One region of the Streptomyces sp. NPDC050121 genome, then DNA from elsewhere that is predicted to be linked to it. Evidence: riboswitches for the same ligand, from Rfam matches in the RefSeq annotation. Region 1 holds a riboswitch; each other region holds the start of a gene.

Region 1 (4,205 bases):
TCGTATCCCGTGAGGTGCAGGCCGACCGACATGATCCCGGTCGCCATCACCGCGGACCCGGCCGTCGGCGGCCTCCGCGCCCACCAGAGGCGGAGAGCGGAGCCGGGAGAGGGCGCGGGCGAGGGACGAGCCGAGGAGCCGGGCATGCGCCCGATGCTAAGGAGCACGACACAGCCCACGAGTGGGGCACGCGCGCGGGCGACCAGAAATACGCGCGGGGTGCAGGCGCGGGGGAGGGGCGCGCGGGCAGCCCCTGCGCGCGGGGTGCCCAGGGGCGCGCCAGGGGTGGTGGTGAGCGCAGAGTGAGAACTGGCAGGAGGGAGGAGGACTGGGCCTGGGGCGAGGACTGGGGCTGGGCGGGGCCTGGTGGGGTGGGCGCGCAGAGCACGGGCTCGTGCGGCGGGTCATGGGCGCCGTGCAGGGCGTGGAGCGGGGCCCGCGGGGCTGAGCGGGGTTTGAGCGGGAGCGGCGGCGGGCGATTGCGCCGGCGCGGGGCGCGCCACGCGGCCGCTCAGCGCGGCCCGCGCCACGTCGCTGGAGACGAAGCGCACCGCCCGCTCTCGCCTCCGCCTCCGTCCCCGCGAACGAACCCCACGCGCGCGTGCCCGTTACGCAGCCCACGCGCGCGTGCCCGTTACGCAGCCCACGCGCGCGTGCCCGTTACGCAGCCCACGCGCGCGTGCCCGTTACGCAGCCCCCCGTGTGCCCGCTGCTGCGTGCCTGCTACGGCGTTCCCCCGCGTCTGCCTGCCATGAAGCGCACGCGTGCGCGTCCGCCGTGAGGCTCGCGCGTGTGCGTCCGAAGTGAAGCTCGCGCGTGTGTGTCCGCCGTGCGGGTCACGCGCGCGTGGGCCATCGGAGTCGGCCTGCCCGTGCGTGTGTGTGCGCTCAAGCCGGGCGCACCACGCTGTGGATGCCCGACTCGCCGTCGTAGTAGATCGACTCCTCGCGGACGTAGGCGCCGGGCTTCGGGGCGTGGATCATCATGCCGTTGCCTATGTAGACGCCGACGTGGCTGACGTCGTCGTAGAAGAAGACCAGGTCGCCGGGCTGGGCGTCGGCGAGGGAGACGGTGGTGCCGGCGTTCACCTGGTCGTAGGTGGTGCGCGGGAGGGTGACGCCGGCGGCCTTCCAGGCGGCCTGGGTGAGGCCGGAGCAGTCGTAGGAGTCGGGGCCCGTGGCACCCCAGACGTACGGCTTGCCGATCTGCGCGCGGGCGAAGGCGAGCGCCTTCTCGGCCTTGGTGGCGTACGAGGAGTCCCCGGGGGAGGTGGACGAGGAGCCGGTCCCGGTGTCTGTGTTCGACGAGCCCGTGCCGCTCTCCTGCTGAGCCGCGGCCTGGTCCGCGGCCTGCTGCCGGGCGAGTTCCGCCGCCTGCCGGGCGGCCTCCTCCCGCTTCTGCTTCTCGATCGCCGCGAGGCGGGCCTTCTCCTGTGCCGTCAGCCGGGACAGCAGCTCGCGCGCGTCGCCGAGCTTCTTCTGGACGGTGGCCTTGGCGGTCTTCAGGTCGCTCTGCGTGTCGGTCAGCGACGCGAGGATCTCCGCGGCCTCCCGGCGTTTGCGCATCGTCGCCGACTGCTCGGTGACGAAGTCGTCGACCGCACCCTTCTGGCGGTCGGTCAGCCGGCTCATCAGCTGGTTCTGGTCGAAGTAGTCCTGCGGGGTGTCCGCGAGCAGGAAGGTCGCCGTGTCGGGCGCGGAGGCGCCGGTGCGGTACTGGGCCGCGGCATAGGAACCCAGCTCCTGCCGCGCCTCGTTGAGCTTCTGGGTGCGCTGCGCGACGTCGTCGAGGAGGCCGTCGACCTGCTTGCGCTGCTTGGTCGTCTTCTCCTTGGCGGCGTTGTACTTCTCGGTCGCCGACTCCGCCTGGCGATAGAGGTCGTCGACCTTCTTCTCGACCTCCTCCAGGCTCGGCTTGCCATCGTCCGGCGGGGCGGCGTTCGCCGTCTGGGAGAGCAGGGCCACGGACGTCAGGGCGGCGGTGGCGAGGGCGGGCGTGCGGATGCCTGCCACGCGCGGGCCCGCGGAGCGCGGCTTGCGGTGCTGCGACGCCAAGGGAGGCGACTCCTTCCAGTGCTCCGCCTACCGGGTTAGCTGTCGGGTTCGGGCGGGTAGATCATCGGAAGGGTTGCCCTACGGCCGCCTCCCCGAGAGGGAGTTGGGCCGATTCACCCCAGGGTTTCGGTGGGTCCCCGGCTCCGGCTGGCGCGAGCGGGCGCGTCGGACTCGGCGGAGGCCGCGCGGCCCGGCGGGGTTCGCCGGTGGGGGTCGTACGGCCTGTCCGGCACCGTAGCCAACTCGTGTGGCCCGTGTGAAGGTTGATGGGTGATATGTCCGATACATTTTCGTGACCTCGGGCTGTGATCTCGTGCTTCGGCCACGTCGGTCGCGGATCGTGACGGCCGCCTGCCGGAGGGTGAGTGGGGGAGATGTTCCGGGAGGGCGGCCGGTTGTCAGTGGCGCCCCCTAGACTCGGAGAGCGATGAGCAGCCTCTTTGACGACAGCTTCCTGGCGGACCTCCAGGGCCCCCGCGCCCACGAGGACGAACCCCCGCCGCCGCCCGAGGACGATCACGGACCGGAGTCGGTTCCCGACGATCTGTTCGGCGGGAAGTTCGACGTGCCTCCGGACCGGGACGCCTACTACCGCGGCGGCGCCCCGCGCCCGGCGCTGGACGCGGCGGCGCTCCTGGAGGGGCTGAACGACAACCAGCGTGCGGCGGTCGTCCACGCCGGCACCCCGCTGCTCATCGTGGCCGGCGCCGGCTCCGGCAAGACGCGTGTGCTCACCCACCGCATCGCCCACCTGCTCGCCGAGCGCAACGTGCACCCGGGGCAGATCCTCGCGATCACCTTCACCAACAAGGCCGCGGGCGAGATGAAGGAGCGCGTCGAGCAGCTCGTCGGCCCGCGCGCGAACGCGATGTGGGTGATGACGTTCCACAGCGCGTGCGTGCGCATCCTGCGCCGCGAGAGCAAGAAGCTCGGCTTCACGTCGTCGTTCTCGATCTACGACGCCGCAGACTCCAAGCGCCTGATGGCCCTGGTCTGCCGTGACCTGGACCTCGACCCCAAGCGCTACCCGCCCAAGTCCTTCAGCGCCAAGATCAGCAACCTCAAGAACGAGCTGATCGACGAGGAGGACTTCGCCGCCCAGGCCGCTGGGGGCACCTCCCAGGCTATTGGCTCTGGGGGAGGCTTCGAGGAGACCCTCGCCCAGGCCTACGCCATGTACCAGTCGCGGCTGCGCGAGGCGAACGCCCTCGACTTCGACGACCTGATCATGACGACGGTCAACCTGCTGCGCGCCTTCCCGGACGTCGCAGAGCACTACCGCCGCCGCTTCCGCCACGTCCTCGTCGACGAGTACCAGGACACCAACCACGCCCAGTACGCCCTGGTCAGGGAGCTGGTCGGCACCTCCGAGCACCCTGCCGACGTCCCCCCGAACGAGTACGACGTGCCGCCCGCCGAGCTCTGCGTCGTCGGTGACGCCGACCAGTCGATCTACGCCTTCCGGGGCGCGACGATCCGCAACATCCTCCAGTTCGAGGAGGACTACGCGGACGCGACGACGATCCTGCTGGAGCAGAACTACCGCTCCACGCAGACCATCCTGTCCGCCGCCAACGCGGTCATCGAGCGCAACGAGTCCCGCCGCCCCAAGAACCTGTGGACCAACGCGGGCGCGGGCGCGCGCATCACCGGCTACGTCGCCGACACCGAGCACGACGAGGCGCAGTTCGTCGCCGACGAGATAGACCGACTGACGGACGCGGGCGACGCGAAGGCCGGTGACGTCGCCGTCTTCTACCGCACCAACGCCCAGTCCCGTGTCTTCGAAGAGATCTTCATCCGGGTCGGCCTGCCCTACAAGGTCGTCGGCGGCGTCCGCTTCTACGAGCGCAAGGAGGTCCGGGACGTCCTGGCCTACCTGCGGGTGCTGGCCAACCCCGAGGACTCGGTGCCGCTGCGCCGGATCCTCAACGTGCCCAAGCGCGGCATCGGCGAGCGCGCCGAGGCGATGATCGACGCCCTGTCCCAGCGCGAGAAGATCAGCTTCCCGCAGGCGCTGCAGCGCGTCGACGAGGCCTATGGCATGGCCTCGCGGTCGACGAACGCCGTGAAGCGGTTCAACGCGCTGATGGACGAGCTCCGTACGATCGTCGAGTCGGGTGCGGGGCCCGCGACGGTCCTGGAGGCGGT
Region 2 (4,205 bases), on a different contig from region 1:
CAAAGGGGAGTTGGCAGAACCGGACAGGACCTGGTCGTCGTCCGGCTCGCGTCGAACCAGGGGGGTGCGGCATCCGTATTCTCTGATCATGGCCGCACCCACCGCATACGCCGAGCGCACCCCGTACTCCGCGTACTCCCTCATCGCCACCGACCTGGACGGAACGCTGCTGCGCGGCGACGACACGTTCTCCGACCGGTCCCTCGACGCGCTCGCGCGGGTGGCCGCCGCCGGCGCACGCCACCTGGTGGTCACAGGACGCCCCGCGCCCCGCGTACGCCCCCTGTTCGACCGGCTGCACAGCAGGGGGCTCGCGGTGTGCGGACAGGGCGCGCAGTTGTACGACGCCGGCGCGGACCGTCTGCTGTGGTCGGTCACCCTGGACCGGGAGCTGGCCGAGACCGCGCTCGGCAAGATCGAGGCGGAGGTGGGGCAGCTGTACGCGGCCGTCGACCAGGACGGCGTGGACGGGCTGACGCTCATCGAGCCGGGCTACCGGATGCCGCACCCGACGCTGCCCGCCCTGCGTGTCGACCGGCGCGACGATCTGTGGTGCGAGCCGATCAGCAAGGTGCTGCTGCGCCATCCCACCCTGTCCGACGACGAGTTGGCGGCGACGGCCCGCGCGGCGGTCGGCTCGCTCGCCACGGTCACCATGTCGGGACCCGGCACGGTCGAGCTCCAGCCCTGCGGGATCACCAAGGCGACGGGCCTGGCCCTGGCCGCCGAACACCTGGGCCTGCGGCCCGAGGACACCGTCGCCTTCGGGGACATGCCCAACGACATCCCGATGTTCGACTGGGCCGCGCGCGGAGTCGCGATGGCCAACGCCCACCCCGAACTCAAGGCGGTGGCCGACGAGGTGACGACGTCGAACGAGGACGACGGCGTGGCCGTCGTCCTCGAAAGACTGTTCCCGTAGGGCCCGCGGACCCGTGGACCTCGCAGACCCGTAGACCCCGCAGGCCAATGAACCCCACAGACGCGTAGGACCTGCAGACCTGCAGACCTGCAGACCTGCAGACCTGCAGAGCCTGCAGAGCCTGCAGAGCCTGCAGAGCCTGTAGGGCCTGTAGGGCCTGTAGGGCCTGTAGGACCCGTAGGCCCCTGGGCTGGGGTTCCTACGGAGATCTGTCAGTACGCGCCGAACACGTTGTCGATCGAGCCGTAACGGGCGGCCGCGTAGTTGCAGGCGGCGGTGATGTTGGCGACCGGTTCGTAGGAGTCCCAGGAGGTGCCTGCGACGTGATAGGCGCGGAAGGTCGGGTCGATGACCTGAAGCAGGCCCTTGGACGGGATGCCCGCGGCCGCGTTGGAGTCCCAGAGGTTGATGGCGTAGGGGTTGCCGGAGGACTCGCGGATGACGTTGCGGTAGATGCCGTTGTACGTCCCCGGGATGCCGTGCTGGGCCATGACGTGGAGGGAGGCGCGGATCCAGCCGTCGAGGTTGTTGGCGTACCCGAGGCTGGTGGCGGTGGCGACGGTCGGGGTCGCCGCGGAGGCGCCGGTCGCGCCGAGGAGCGGAAGGGCGAGCACGGCCGCGCCGGTGGCGGCGACGGTGAGCGTGCGGACGAGACGGTTACGACGGGTGCGGCGCGGCTGAGCGGCAGCGGGCATGACGAATTTCCTCTCCGGCGCCTGCGAGGTGAGCTGTCGGGTTCGGGCAGGAGTTGCCCGGTCGCGTTCTGACGGGCGCGACTTCACCCCGAGCCGTACCGATATGTCTGAGACATCCGGCCCGGCGACTTACCTGGTTCCCCCGCTCCTGCCGTGCGTTCTAGGTGGGTGTACGGGCGGCGGCAGGATTCGGCGTTCCGCCCGACAGGCCGGGAACGTATGCGAGAGCACATGTCCGAAACAAGTAGCAGATTCATAGATCACCCATATTGACCTTGGTCTGTGGCCTATGGGGCGCTTGATCCTTTGTGAGTGCAAAGCCTCAACTTGCTTGGAGATGTGGAGAATCCGTGAACGGTCGGATCGGGCGGGGCTGGGCGGGTTCGACGGGGGGAGTGAGTCAAGTCACCAGCGTCCACAAGTGCGGCGAATCGGGCATTAAATCCCAAGTCGGTGACGGTGGGGAGGGGGTGGAGATGGCGACTCCGGCGTCGATGGCGTTGCCGGGCGGAAGTCCTTACTTCCGGCTAACTCTACAAATATCAGTTCATATATTTGAATCAGGAACATATCGGGCGTGATCCGATACCGCCTGGCCTGTAACCGTGGGGGCTATCGGTGATCGAAACGTGACCGGATACGCTGACTTGAGTGATGGCAGAGACCTATCGACAAACCGCGTAATCGCCAGTAGACACCAGCAGACAGGAGACCCCTCGTGACCGTCGTCGGGCCGTTCGGGCTGAGCGTGCGGGACCAGGCTCTGGAAGCCGATGTCCAGGCCGGATTGGCGGCTGTCGAGGAAGGCTTGCTCGAGGCCACCAAGAGTGAGGTTCCGTTCATCACGGAGGCCGCCCAGCATCTCGTGCGGGCGGGCGGGAAGCGGTTCCGGCCGCTGCTCGTGGTGCTCGCGTCGCAGTTCGGGGACCCGTACGCGCCGGGCATCGTGCCGTCGGCCGTGGTCGTGGAGCTGACTCACCTGGCTACGCTGTACCACGACGACGTGATGGACGAGGCCGCCGTGCGCCGCGGGGTGCCCAGCGCGAACGCCCGCTGGGGGAACTCCGTCGCCGTCCTCACGGGCGACTTCCTCTTCGCGCGCGCCTCCCACATCCTGGCCGACCTCGGACCGGAGGCGGTGCGGGTACAGGCCGAGGCGTTCGAGCGGCTGGTCACCGGGCAGATCCTGGAGACGGCCGGTCCTACCGACGGACGGGACCCGGTCGAGCACTACCTCGACGTGCTCGGCGGCAAGACGGGCTCGCTGGTGGCGGTGGCCTGCCGGTTCGGGGCAATGATGTCGGGCGCCGACGAGACGGTCGTCGACGTGCTCACGCAGTACGGCGAGCGGCTGGGCGTCGCCTTCCAGCTGGCCGACGACGTCCTGGACATCGCGTCCGACTCGCACGAGTCGGGCAAGACGCCGGGGACGGATCTTCGTGAGGGCGTTCCCACGCTGCCCGTGCTACGGCTGCGAGAGCGGGCGGCGCGCCTGTCGCTGCCCGAGGACATCGCCCTGTGCGAGCTGCTGGACTCCGACCTGAGCGACGACGCCCGGCTCGCCGAGGCCCTGGAGGCGCTCCGCGTGCACCCCGCGCTGGAGCAGGCCCGCCGGGACACCGTGCGGTACGCCAAGGACGCGCGGTCCGCGCTCGCGCCACTGCGGGAGTGCGGCGCGAAGGCGGCGCTGATGGAACTGTGCGACGCGGTGGTCCACCGAGCCGGCTGACCCCTCCGCCCCGCCGCTAGCACCCACCTCCGGCCCGGCACGCCGCCCCGCCGCTAGCACCCGCCTGCGGCCCGGCACGCCGCCTGCGGTCCGGCGCCGTTCCGGTCCGGTACCCCGTTCCGGTCCGGCACCCCGCTTCGGCCCGGCGATCGCCTCCGGTTCGGCACCCCCCGTCCGGTTCAGCACCCCCCGTCCGGTTCAGCACCCCCCGTCCGGTTCAGCACCCCCCGTCCGGTTCGGCACCCCCTGCGATCCGGCGACCTCTCCGGTGCCGCACCCTCCTCCGGTCCGGCACCCGCGCAGGTCCGGCGATCGCCTCCGGCCCGGCCCCCTCTCAGGTGCCGCACTCCGCTTCGGCCCGGCACCCCTCAGGCCCGGCACCCCTCAGGGCCCGCACCCCCTCAGGGCCCGCACCCCCTCAGGGCCCGCACCCCCTCAGACCCCGCGCACCCCCCCCACGCCGCTCGCCCCTCACCCCGGCCCCCACGCCCCTCGCCCCCCTCACCCCTCGCCCCTCGCCCCGCACCCCCCACACCGCTCGCCCCTCGCCCCGCCCCCCCCGCACCACTCGTCCTCACCGCGAGCCCCGCGACCCTTCCTCGCCTGCACCCTCCAACCCCTGTGTCCCTAGGGGAAGGTGTCGTCTTCCGGAGGGACCCCTACGGGTCGGTTGGCCTTTCCTTGCTTTCGTGTCATACCGCAGGCGTACGCGGAGTTGAGCCCTCGGGTTGACGTTTTCGGGTGGGCGATTTGGTCAGATGGGGACTACGAGAAAACACCACTCCTCACCGATTCGGGTGAGAATGGCGGCTTGGGTGGGGCGTTCAGCGTGAGATGACCAGCCGCCGCCGACGACGGA
Region 3 (4,205 bases), on a different contig from region 1:
CTACCACCACACGCCGATCGGTTCGATGGCCGACCTGGACGCGGCGACCCTGGAGGACGCGCGCGCGTTCTTCCGGACGTACTACGCGCCCAACAACGCGGTCCTGTCCGTGGTCGGCGACATCGACCCCGAGGAGACCCTCGCCTGGGTCGAGAAGTACTTCGGCTCCATCCCCGGCCACGACGGCAAGCCCGAGCCCCGCGACGGCTCGCTGCCCGACGTCATCGGCGAGCAGTTGCGCGAGATCGTCGAGGAGGAGGTGCCGGCCCGCGCCCTGATGGCCGCCTACCGCCTGCCCGAGGACGGCACGCGCGCGTGCGACGCCGTCGACCTGGCGCTCACCATCCTGGGCGGCGGCGAGTCCTCCCGCCTGTACAACCGGCTCGTGCGCCGCGACCGTACGGCTGTGGCGGCCGGCTTCGGCCTGCTGCGGCTCGCCGGCGCGCCCTCCCTGGGCTGGCTGGACGTGAAGACGTCCGGTGACGTCGAGGTGCCCGTCATCGAGACCGCCATCGACGAGGAGCTCGCCCGGTTCGCCGAGGAGGGCCCCACGGCCGAGGAAATGGAGCGCGCCCAGGCCCAGTTGGAGCGCGAGTGGCTCGACCGGCTCGGCACGGTCGCCGGCCGCGCCGACGAACTGTGCCGCTACGCCGTCCTGTTCGGCGACCCGCAGCTCGCCCTGACCGCCGTCCAGCGGGTGCTGGACGTGACGTCCGAGGAGGTGCAGGAGGTCGCCAAGGCCCGCCTGCGCCCCGACAACCGCGCGGTGCTCGTCTACGAGCCGACCGCCGCCGAAGCCCCCGCCGACCAGGACGAGAACGAGGAGGCGGCCCGGTGACCGAGCTCGCCACGATGGACTTCCACCCCCAGCCCGCGGCGGGCGAGGCCAAGCCGTGGGCGTTCCCGGCGCCCGACCGCGCAGCGCTGGCCAACGGCCTGACCGTGCTGCACTGCCATCGCCCCGGCCAGCAGGTCGTCGCCGTCGAGATCCTCCTCGACGCGCCCCTGGACGCCGAACCGGCCGGCCTCGACGGCGTCGCCACGATCATGGCGCGCGCCTTCTCCGAGGGCACCGACAAGCACTCCGCCGAGGAGTTCGCCGCCGAACTGGAGCGCTGCGGCGCCACCCTGGACGCGCACGCCGACCACCCCGGCGTCCGCCTCAGCCTCGAAGTGCCGGCCTCGCGCCTGCCCAAGGGCCTCGGTCTGCTCGCCGACGCCCTCAGGGCGCCCGCGTTCGCCGACAGCGAGGTCGAGCGTCTCGTCCGCAACCGCCTGGACGAGATCCCGCACGAGCTCGCCAACCCCTCGCGGCGCGCCGCCAAGGAGCTCTCCAGGGAGCTGTTCCCGGCCACCGCGCGCATGTCGCGCCCGCGCCAGGGCACCGTGGAGACGGTCGAGAAGATCGACTCCGCCGCCGTGCGCGCGTTCTACGAGAGGCATGTGCGCCCCGCAACGGCCACCGCCGTGGTCGTCGGCGACCTCACCGGCGTGGACCTGGACGCCCTCCTCGGCGACACCCTGGGCGCCTGGACGGGCTCCTCGGCCCAGCCGCGGCCGGTGCCGCCGGTCACCGCCGACGACACCGGCAGGGTCGTCATCGTGGACCGCCCCGGCGCCGTCCAGACGCAGCTGCTGATCGGCCGGATCGGCGCCGACCGGCACGACCGCGTGTGGCCCGCGCAGGTGCTCGGCACGTACTGCCTCGGCGGCACCCTCACCTCCCGCCTGGACCGCGTCCTGCGCGAGGAGAAGGGCTACACCTACGGTGTTCGCGCCTTCGGGCAGGTCCTGCGGTCCGCGCCGGACGGCTCTGGCGCCGCGATGCTCGCCATCAGCGGCTCCGTGGACACCCCGAACACCGGTCCCGCCCTGGAGGACCTCTGGAAGGTGCTGCGCACCCTCGCCGAGGGCGGCCTGACCGACGCCGAGCGTGACGTCGCCGTGCAGAACCTGGTCGGGGTGGCGCCGCTGAAGTTCGAGACCGCCGCGGCCGTCGCGGGCACGCTGGCCGACCAGGTCGAGCAGCACCTGCCCGACGACTACCAGGCGACGCTGTACCAGCAGCTCGCCGCGACCGGCACCGTGGAGGCCACCGCGGCGGCCGTGAACGCCTTCCCGGTGGACCGGCTGGTGACCGTCCTGGTCGGTGACGCGGCCCGGATCAAGGAGCCGGTGGAGGCCCTCGGCATCGGCGCGGTGAAGGTCGTGTCCGCCGAGTAGGCGGACCGGCGGGCGCGGTGGCCGCGCCAACGGCACGCGCACGCAGGGGCCCTGGCCGACGGAAACGTCATCAGGGCCTCTGCGTGTCCGAATTGAGGCGGAGGTTGCCTGTCTGCCCTGTGGCATGCGCTACAAAAACCGGGATTCGTTTGAGGATTGAAACCCGTCCCGCTTAGCTTCGTCCGGGCTGTTCGTCAGGCAGTGCGCCGCAGCCGCGGCAGCGGACAGTCATCGCCGAGTCCCCGTACGGCGCGAGCCAGGGGAGCCGGGGACCCACGTGAAGTCCCTGGGGTGAATCGGACGCCCGCGCGAGCCGCGAGGGGGTCCGTAGGAGACCTTCCTGCTCCGAACCCGTCAGCTAACCCGGTAGGCGAGAGGGAAGGAAAGGACACCCCCCACTTCATGGCGTTCACCTGCGCCACCGGGAAGCACCGTCGGCCCAGCCGGATGCAGCGCACCACCGCGCGCGCCGCGGGCGTCGCGGCGCTCACCACCACCGGTGTCATGGCCACCGTCGCCTCCGCCCCGGCCTTCGCCGCCGAGCCCACCCCCGAGCAGACCGGGCTGATCCCCGTCGTCACCGCCGGCGAGGCCGTCGCCGACCAGATCGACGACCAGGTCGCCGTGCAGAAGAAGGCCGCCTACGAGCAGGCCGCACGTGAGGCGGCCGCCAAGAAGGCCGTCGAGGAGCGCGAGGCACGCGTGCGTGCCGCCCGTGAGGCCGAGCGCAAGCGGCTCAACGCCTTCGTGCTGCCGATCACGGGTTCCTACGTCTCCACCGGCTACCACGCCAGCAGTTCGCTGTGGTCCTCCGGCAGTCACACCGGCATCGACTTCCACGCCGCGACCGGCACCACGGTGCACGCGGTCGGCCTGGGCACCGTCGTCGAGGCCGGCTGGGGCGGGTCGTACGGCAACCAGGTGGTCATCAAGATGAACGACGGCACGTACACCCAGTACGGGCACCTGTCGTCCATCGGCGTCTCGGTGGGCCAGCAGGTCACTCCCGGCCAGCAGATCGGCCTGTCCGGCGCGACCGGCAACGTCACCGGTCCGCATCTGCACTTCGAGGCCCGCACCACGGCGGAGTACGGCTCGGACATCGACCCGGTCGCCTACCTCCGCCAGCACGGTGTGAACGTCTGACGGCGCACGGCGACAGATCGTCCAGCCCCGGCCCTCCCGGCCGGGGCTTTCGCCGTTTTCGATGCCCTGCTGTCCAAAAAATATCCATGGATTCCGGCCCGCCATCGGAAATTCCCGCTCATTGCAATAGAGTCACGGAACACACGTCAATCGTCGACGTTTCACGGGGATTAAGGCGGAGGTCCGTCATGCGTATTCCGGCGCACTCGGTGTGCACGGCCGTCCGGGACGACATCGTCTCGGGTGTCTACGAGCGCGGCAGCCGCCTCACCGAGGAACTCCTCGCCCGCCGCTACGGCGTTTCCCGCGTCCCCGTCCGGGAGGCGCTGCGCACGCTGGAGGCCGAGGGCTTCGTCGTGACGCGGCGGCACGCGGGCGCGTGCGTCGCGGAGCCGACCGAGCAGGAGGCCGCGGACGTGCTGGAGATGCGCATGCTCCTGGAGCCGCTCGGCGCCGCCCGGGCCGCCCAGCGGCGCACGGAGGCCCATCTGAAGGTGCTGCGCGGCCTCGTCCGGCTGGGCCAGGAGCGGGCCAGGAGGGGCAGCAGCGAGGATCTGCGCTCCCTGGGCGGCTGGTTCCACGAGACGCTCGCCCAGTCCTCCGGAAGCCATGCCCTGACGTCGATGCTCACCCAGCTGCGCCACAAGATCGCCTGGATGTACGCGGTGGAGGCGCCGGCCAACCCGGTGGAGTCCTGGGCCGAGCACGGGGCGATCGTGGACGCGGTGGCGCGCGGCGACCATGAGCGCGCGCGGGCGATCACGGCGCTGCACACCGAGCGCACGACGGCCGCGCACCGACTGCGCTTTTCCGGCGGACCGGAGCGCATCGACCGT
Region 4 (4,205 bases), on a different contig from region 1:
GCCGCCCTCGTCGCCGAGGCCGGTGGACAGGCCCTTGGCCTTCAGCACCTTCTTGAGGGTGTGGTAGACCTCGGTGCCCCAGCGCAGGGCCTCGGAGAAGGACTCCGCGCCGATCGGGGCGATCATGAACTCCTGGATGTCCACATTGGAGTCGGCGTGCGAGCCGCCGTTCAGGATGTTCATCATCGGCACCGGCAGCAGGTGCGCGTTGGGGCCGCCCAGGTAGCGGAAGAGCGGGAGGTCGCTGGCCTCGGAGGCGGCGTGGGCGACGGCGAGGGAGACGCCGAGGATGGCGTTGGCGCCGAGCGAGCCCTTGTTGTCGGTGGCGTCCAGGTCGAACATGGCCTGGTCGATCAGACGCTGCTCGGTGGCGTCGTAGCCGACGAGCTCCGGGCCGATCTGCTCGATGACGGCGAGGACGGCCTTCTCGACACCCTTGCCCTGGTAGCGGTTCGGGTCACCGTCGCGCAGCTCGATGGCCTCGAAGGCGCCGGTGGAGGCGCCGGACGGGACGGCGGCACGACCGGTGCTGCCGTCGTCGAGGCCGACCTCGACCTCGACGGTGGGGTTCCCTCGCGAGTCGAGGATTTCCCGGGCTACGACGACGTCGATGGACGGCACGAGCATCTCCTTCTTGGGATGTGACGCTGAGAGTGCGGGGCCCGTGGGCCTTGCGACTAGAGCCTAACCGCCCGACGGGCGTCGGCAGCCGACCGACCGCCCTGTGGACGAACTGACCGTACACATTGTTCCCGCTCGGAACAAAGAGCGGGTGACAAACAGGCGAAGAAAGCGCGCGAGGCAAACGGGCGGCGGGGAGAGAGGGCAGCGAGCCGAGCGGCAGCGAGCCGAACAGGGGCGAGGCGAACGGCAGCGAGCCGAACAGGGGCGAGGCGAACGGCAGCGAGCCGAACAGGGGCGAGCCGAGCGGCAGCGAGCCGAACGGGGGCGAGGCGAACGAGGGCGCGGCGAACGAGGGCGAGGCGAGCGGGCAAAGAGAAACCCCGCTCCGGTGCGTACGGGGGAACACGCACCGGAGCGGGGAGCCCGTGGGGACGGGGGGTGACCCTCACGAGGTCTTCAGTGTGCCGACCTCGGATGTGAGGGTGCTGTGGCTTCTCTGGGTCCGCTCTGGGAGCCGGGGATCACTTCAGGTGCAGCTGCTGACCCGGGTAGATGAGGTCGGCGTCCGCGACGATGTCCTTGTTCAGCTGGAACAGCTTCTGCCAGCCGCCCTTGACCTTGTGCTTCTCGGCTATGGAGCTGAGGGTGTCGCCCTTGACGACCTTGTACTCGCCGTCGCCCTTCTTGACCTTCTTGCCGGTCGGCGTGGTGACCGTCTTGGAGGCGGCCGGGCGGTCGGTGGAGCGGGAGGCGCTCTGGTTCCCGGTCGAGCGGGTGCCGGCGCTGCTGGAGCCGGAGCCGCCGGTGCTGCTCGACGAGCCGGAGGAGCTGCTGCCGTTGTAGGCGGCGCCGGACAGGCCCGTGCCGCAGACCGGCCAGGCGCCCTTGCCCTGGGAGGCGAGGACCTTCTCGGCGACGGCGATCTGCTGCGACTTGGAGGCCTGGTTGGCCTGCGCGGCGTACTGCGTACCGCCGTAGGCGGCCCAGGTGGAGGCGGAGAACTGCAGGCCGCCGTAGTAGCCGTTGCCGGTGTTGATGGACCAGTTGCCGCCGGACTCGCACTGGGCGACCGCGTCCCACTCGGAGGCGGTGGCGGCGGAGGCGTTGCCTGCCGCCATCAGCGGGGCGGCGATGGCGACGCCGGTGACGCCGGCCAGCGCGGCGACGCGGGTGGCCTTGGACGGACGACGGTGCTTGCCCTTGCCCGAAAACAGCATGGTGGATCCCCTCACCGACGCCTGCGAGGTGAGCTGTCGGGTTCGGGCCGGTTGAGTTGCCCGGCCACGCTCTCGCTTTCACGAGGCGCGGCTTCACCCCAAGCCGCTCCGGTCAACTGCCCGGTGCGGCGCTTACCTTGGGTCCCCCGCTCCTGCCTACGGCGCTTGACGCGACGACTGTTCCCGGGCTGCCACTGGCAGGATTCGGCGTTGCGACGGCCGGGGCTCGGGTTGCCGAGCGGGACGACCGTAGACACGCGATCCGCGGAATTTCAAAGACGATCAGGGCTTCTGAGACTCATCCCACACTTTCACCAAACCGGACATTCGGCGCGAAGTATGACGTGAACTCCCGCTGTTTTTCTTGGGTTTTGCGCCCTATTCAACCCCTGTGTCGAGGGTCTGACCGGGGACGATGTCGCTCGGGTCGGCGCCGATGAGGCCCTTGTTCTCGGCATAGAGGGCGCGCCATCCGCCGTCGAGGCCAAGGGAGTCGGCGATGGAGGCGAGCGAGTCGCCCTCCTGGACGACGTAGGTGGCCGCGGCGTGCCGGCCGGCGGAGGCGGTCGTGGCGCCGTCGACGGCGGCGGCACGGTCGGCGGCGGCGCTCTTGGTCGTGTTCTCCTCGGCGGTGGCGCCGCGGTGTCGGCCCGAGCCGAGGGAGCCGGTGTCGACGAGGCTCCAAGAGCCCGCATCCTGGACCGACTTGTCCGGATCGTCCGCTTCCGGGGCCCCGGCGGGTGAGCCGCCGGTCGCCTGCGCGTCACCCTGGCCGCCGGAGCCGTCGGACGCGCCGGCGCCGGTGGAGCCGCCCGCACCGGTGGAGGAAGAGGACGAGGGGGACGAAGGGGACGAAGGCGACGCGGAGGGTGAACTCGATGAATTGCCGGACGAGTCAGACGACCCAGACGAGCCGGACGAGCCGGAGGAACCAGTCGAACCGGTCGAACCGTCACCGCTGCCCGAAGAGTTCGAGGAACCCGTGGAGCCGGACGATCCCGACGACCCCGACAGCCCCCTGGACAGGTCGGACAATCCGGAGGAGGCCGACGAGTCGGACGAGTCGTCCGCCACGCCGGTGTCCACGTTCAGCGCGCCGTTCGCCCGGGTGAGCCCGGAGGTCAGCCCACAGGTGCCCCAGGCGCCGATGTTCTCGGCCGCGAGCAGTTTCTGCGCCACCGCGATCTGCTGGTTGCGGCTGGCCAGGTCGGGGCGCGTCGCATAGTCGAGCCCCCCGTACGTCTCCCACTGCTTCTGGGTGAGACTCAGGCCGCCGTACTCGCCGTCGCCCTTGTCGGCGCTCCACGAGCCGCCGGTCTCGCACTGCGCCACCTTGTCCCACACCGTGCCGTCGGCGGCACTCGCGCCCGAGGCGGCGAGCAGCGGGATGGCGATGGCGGAGCCCGTCACTCCGGCCGCGACGAGCAGCGCCGGGGCCTGGCGGGGGCGACGGTGTCGACCGTTCCCGGAGAGCATGCGAGGGGCCTTTCTCTGGACAGCAGTACCAGCGCGGCGGGTGAGACTGACGCGTCGCGCTGACGAGTGAACGTATCGGCAGACGATCACTTGTCACAAGTTAATGCCGCGCAGATCACGTGAAGATCACAGACTTGAGGATCGCTCACCTTCACTTCCCCGAATGGTCACACTCCGGCTGACGTGCGATCAGGAATGCGCCCAGAGTGCGCCCAGAGTGCGCTCAGAGTGCGGTCGGATTGCCCTCGCCGTGCACAGGCGTGAACTCCACCGGCAAGGTCCGCAGGCCCCGCATGATGAGCCCGCCACGCCACCTCAAGTCCGCCGGATCCACGGCCGGTCGAAGGTCGGGCAGCCGGGTCAGGAGCGTGGCCAGCGCCGTCTGTCCCTCCAGCCGGGCCAGCGGGGCCCCCAGGCAGTAGTGGATGCCGTGGCCGTAGCCGAGATGCTGGTTGTCACGGCGGGAGAGATCGAGCGTGTCGGGGTCCGTGAAGCGGGCCGGGTCGCGGTCGGCGGCCGCCAGGACGACGAGCACGGGGTCGCCGGGCGCGATGTCCTGCCCGCCGATGCTGAGTGGCTCGGTCGCGAACCGCCAGGTGGCGAGCTCCACGGGACCGTCGTAGCGCAGGAGTTCCTCCACGCCGGTCTCCAGCAGGTCCCGCTGCCCGGACGCGAGGGATGCCTGCAACCGCGCCCGCTGCTCCGGGTGGGAAAGCAGGGCGTGGAGGCCGTTGCCGATCAGGTTGACGGTGGTCTCGAAGCCGGCGAAGAGAAGGATGAAGGCCATGGCCGCGGCCTCGTTCTCGGTGAGGTGCTCACCGTGGTCGGAGGCGCGGATCAGGCCCGAGATGAGGTCCTCGCCGGGGGCCGGGTCGGCGGGGAGCTCGG

The links. A riboswitch is a leader RNA that binds a small molecule or an ion and turns the genes downstream of it on or off. The one in region 1 is predicted to bind cyclic di-AMP.
Positions count from the first base shown of each region.
Region 2: another riboswitch for cyclic di-AMP. It lies ahead of ACIBTS_RS29375 (transglycosylase SLT domain-containing protein); the one in region 1 lies ahead of ACIBTS_RS26470 (NlpC/P60 family protein).
Region 3: another riboswitch for cyclic di-AMP. It lies ahead of ACIBTS_RS28905 (M23 family metallopeptidase); the one in region 1 lies ahead of ACIBTS_RS26470 (NlpC/P60 family protein).
Region 4: another riboswitch for cyclic di-AMP. It lies ahead of ACIBTS_RS31960 (transglycosylase family protein); the one in region 1 lies ahead of ACIBTS_RS26470 (NlpC/P60 family protein).

Region 1 covers NZ_JBITJV010000018.1:137,188-141,392, reverse strand. Annotated here, with positions in the region: gene ACIBTS_RS26475 (tellurite resistance/C4-dicarboxylate transporter family protein) at 1-146, opposite strand, end outside; gene ACIBTS_RS26470 (NlpC/P60 family protein) at 888-2,054, opposite strand; cyclic di-AMP (ydaO/yuaA leader) riboswitch at 2,062-2,227, opposite strand; gene pcrA (DNA helicase PcrA) at 2,482-4,205, shown strand, end outside.
Region 2 covers NZ_JBITJV010000022.1:52,370-56,574, forward strand. Annotated here, with positions in the region: gene ACIBTS_RS29370 (HAD family hydrolase) at 89-922, shown strand; gene ACIBTS_RS29375 (transglycosylase SLT domain-containing protein) at 1,135-1,617, opposite strand; cyclic di-AMP (ydaO/yuaA leader) riboswitch at 1,621-1,822, opposite strand; gene ACIBTS_RS29380 (polyprenyl synthetase family protein) at 2,336-3,346, shown strand.
Region 3 covers NZ_JBITJV010000021.1:126,459-130,663, forward strand. Annotated here, with positions in the region: gene ACIBTS_RS28895 (pitrilysin family protein) at 1-838, shown strand, start outside; gene ACIBTS_RS28900 (M16 family metallopeptidase) at 835-2,223, shown strand; cyclic di-AMP (ydaO/yuaA leader) riboswitch at 2,446-2,611, shown strand; gene ACIBTS_RS28905 (M23 family metallopeptidase) at 2,626-3,369, shown strand; gene ACIBTS_RS28910 (GntR family transcriptional regulator) at 3,558-4,205, shown strand, end outside.
Region 4 covers NZ_JBITJV010000025.1:99,242-103,446, reverse strand. Annotated here, with positions in the region: gene eno (phosphopyruvate hydratase) at 1-621, opposite strand, end outside; gene ACIBTS_RS31960 (transglycosylase family protein) at 1,146-1,841, opposite strand; cyclic di-AMP (ydaO/yuaA leader) riboswitch at 1,845-2,015, opposite strand; gene ACIBTS_RS31955 (transglycosylase family protein) at 2,220-3,317, opposite strand; gene ACIBTS_RS31950 (cytochrome P450) at 3,541-4,205, opposite strand, start outside.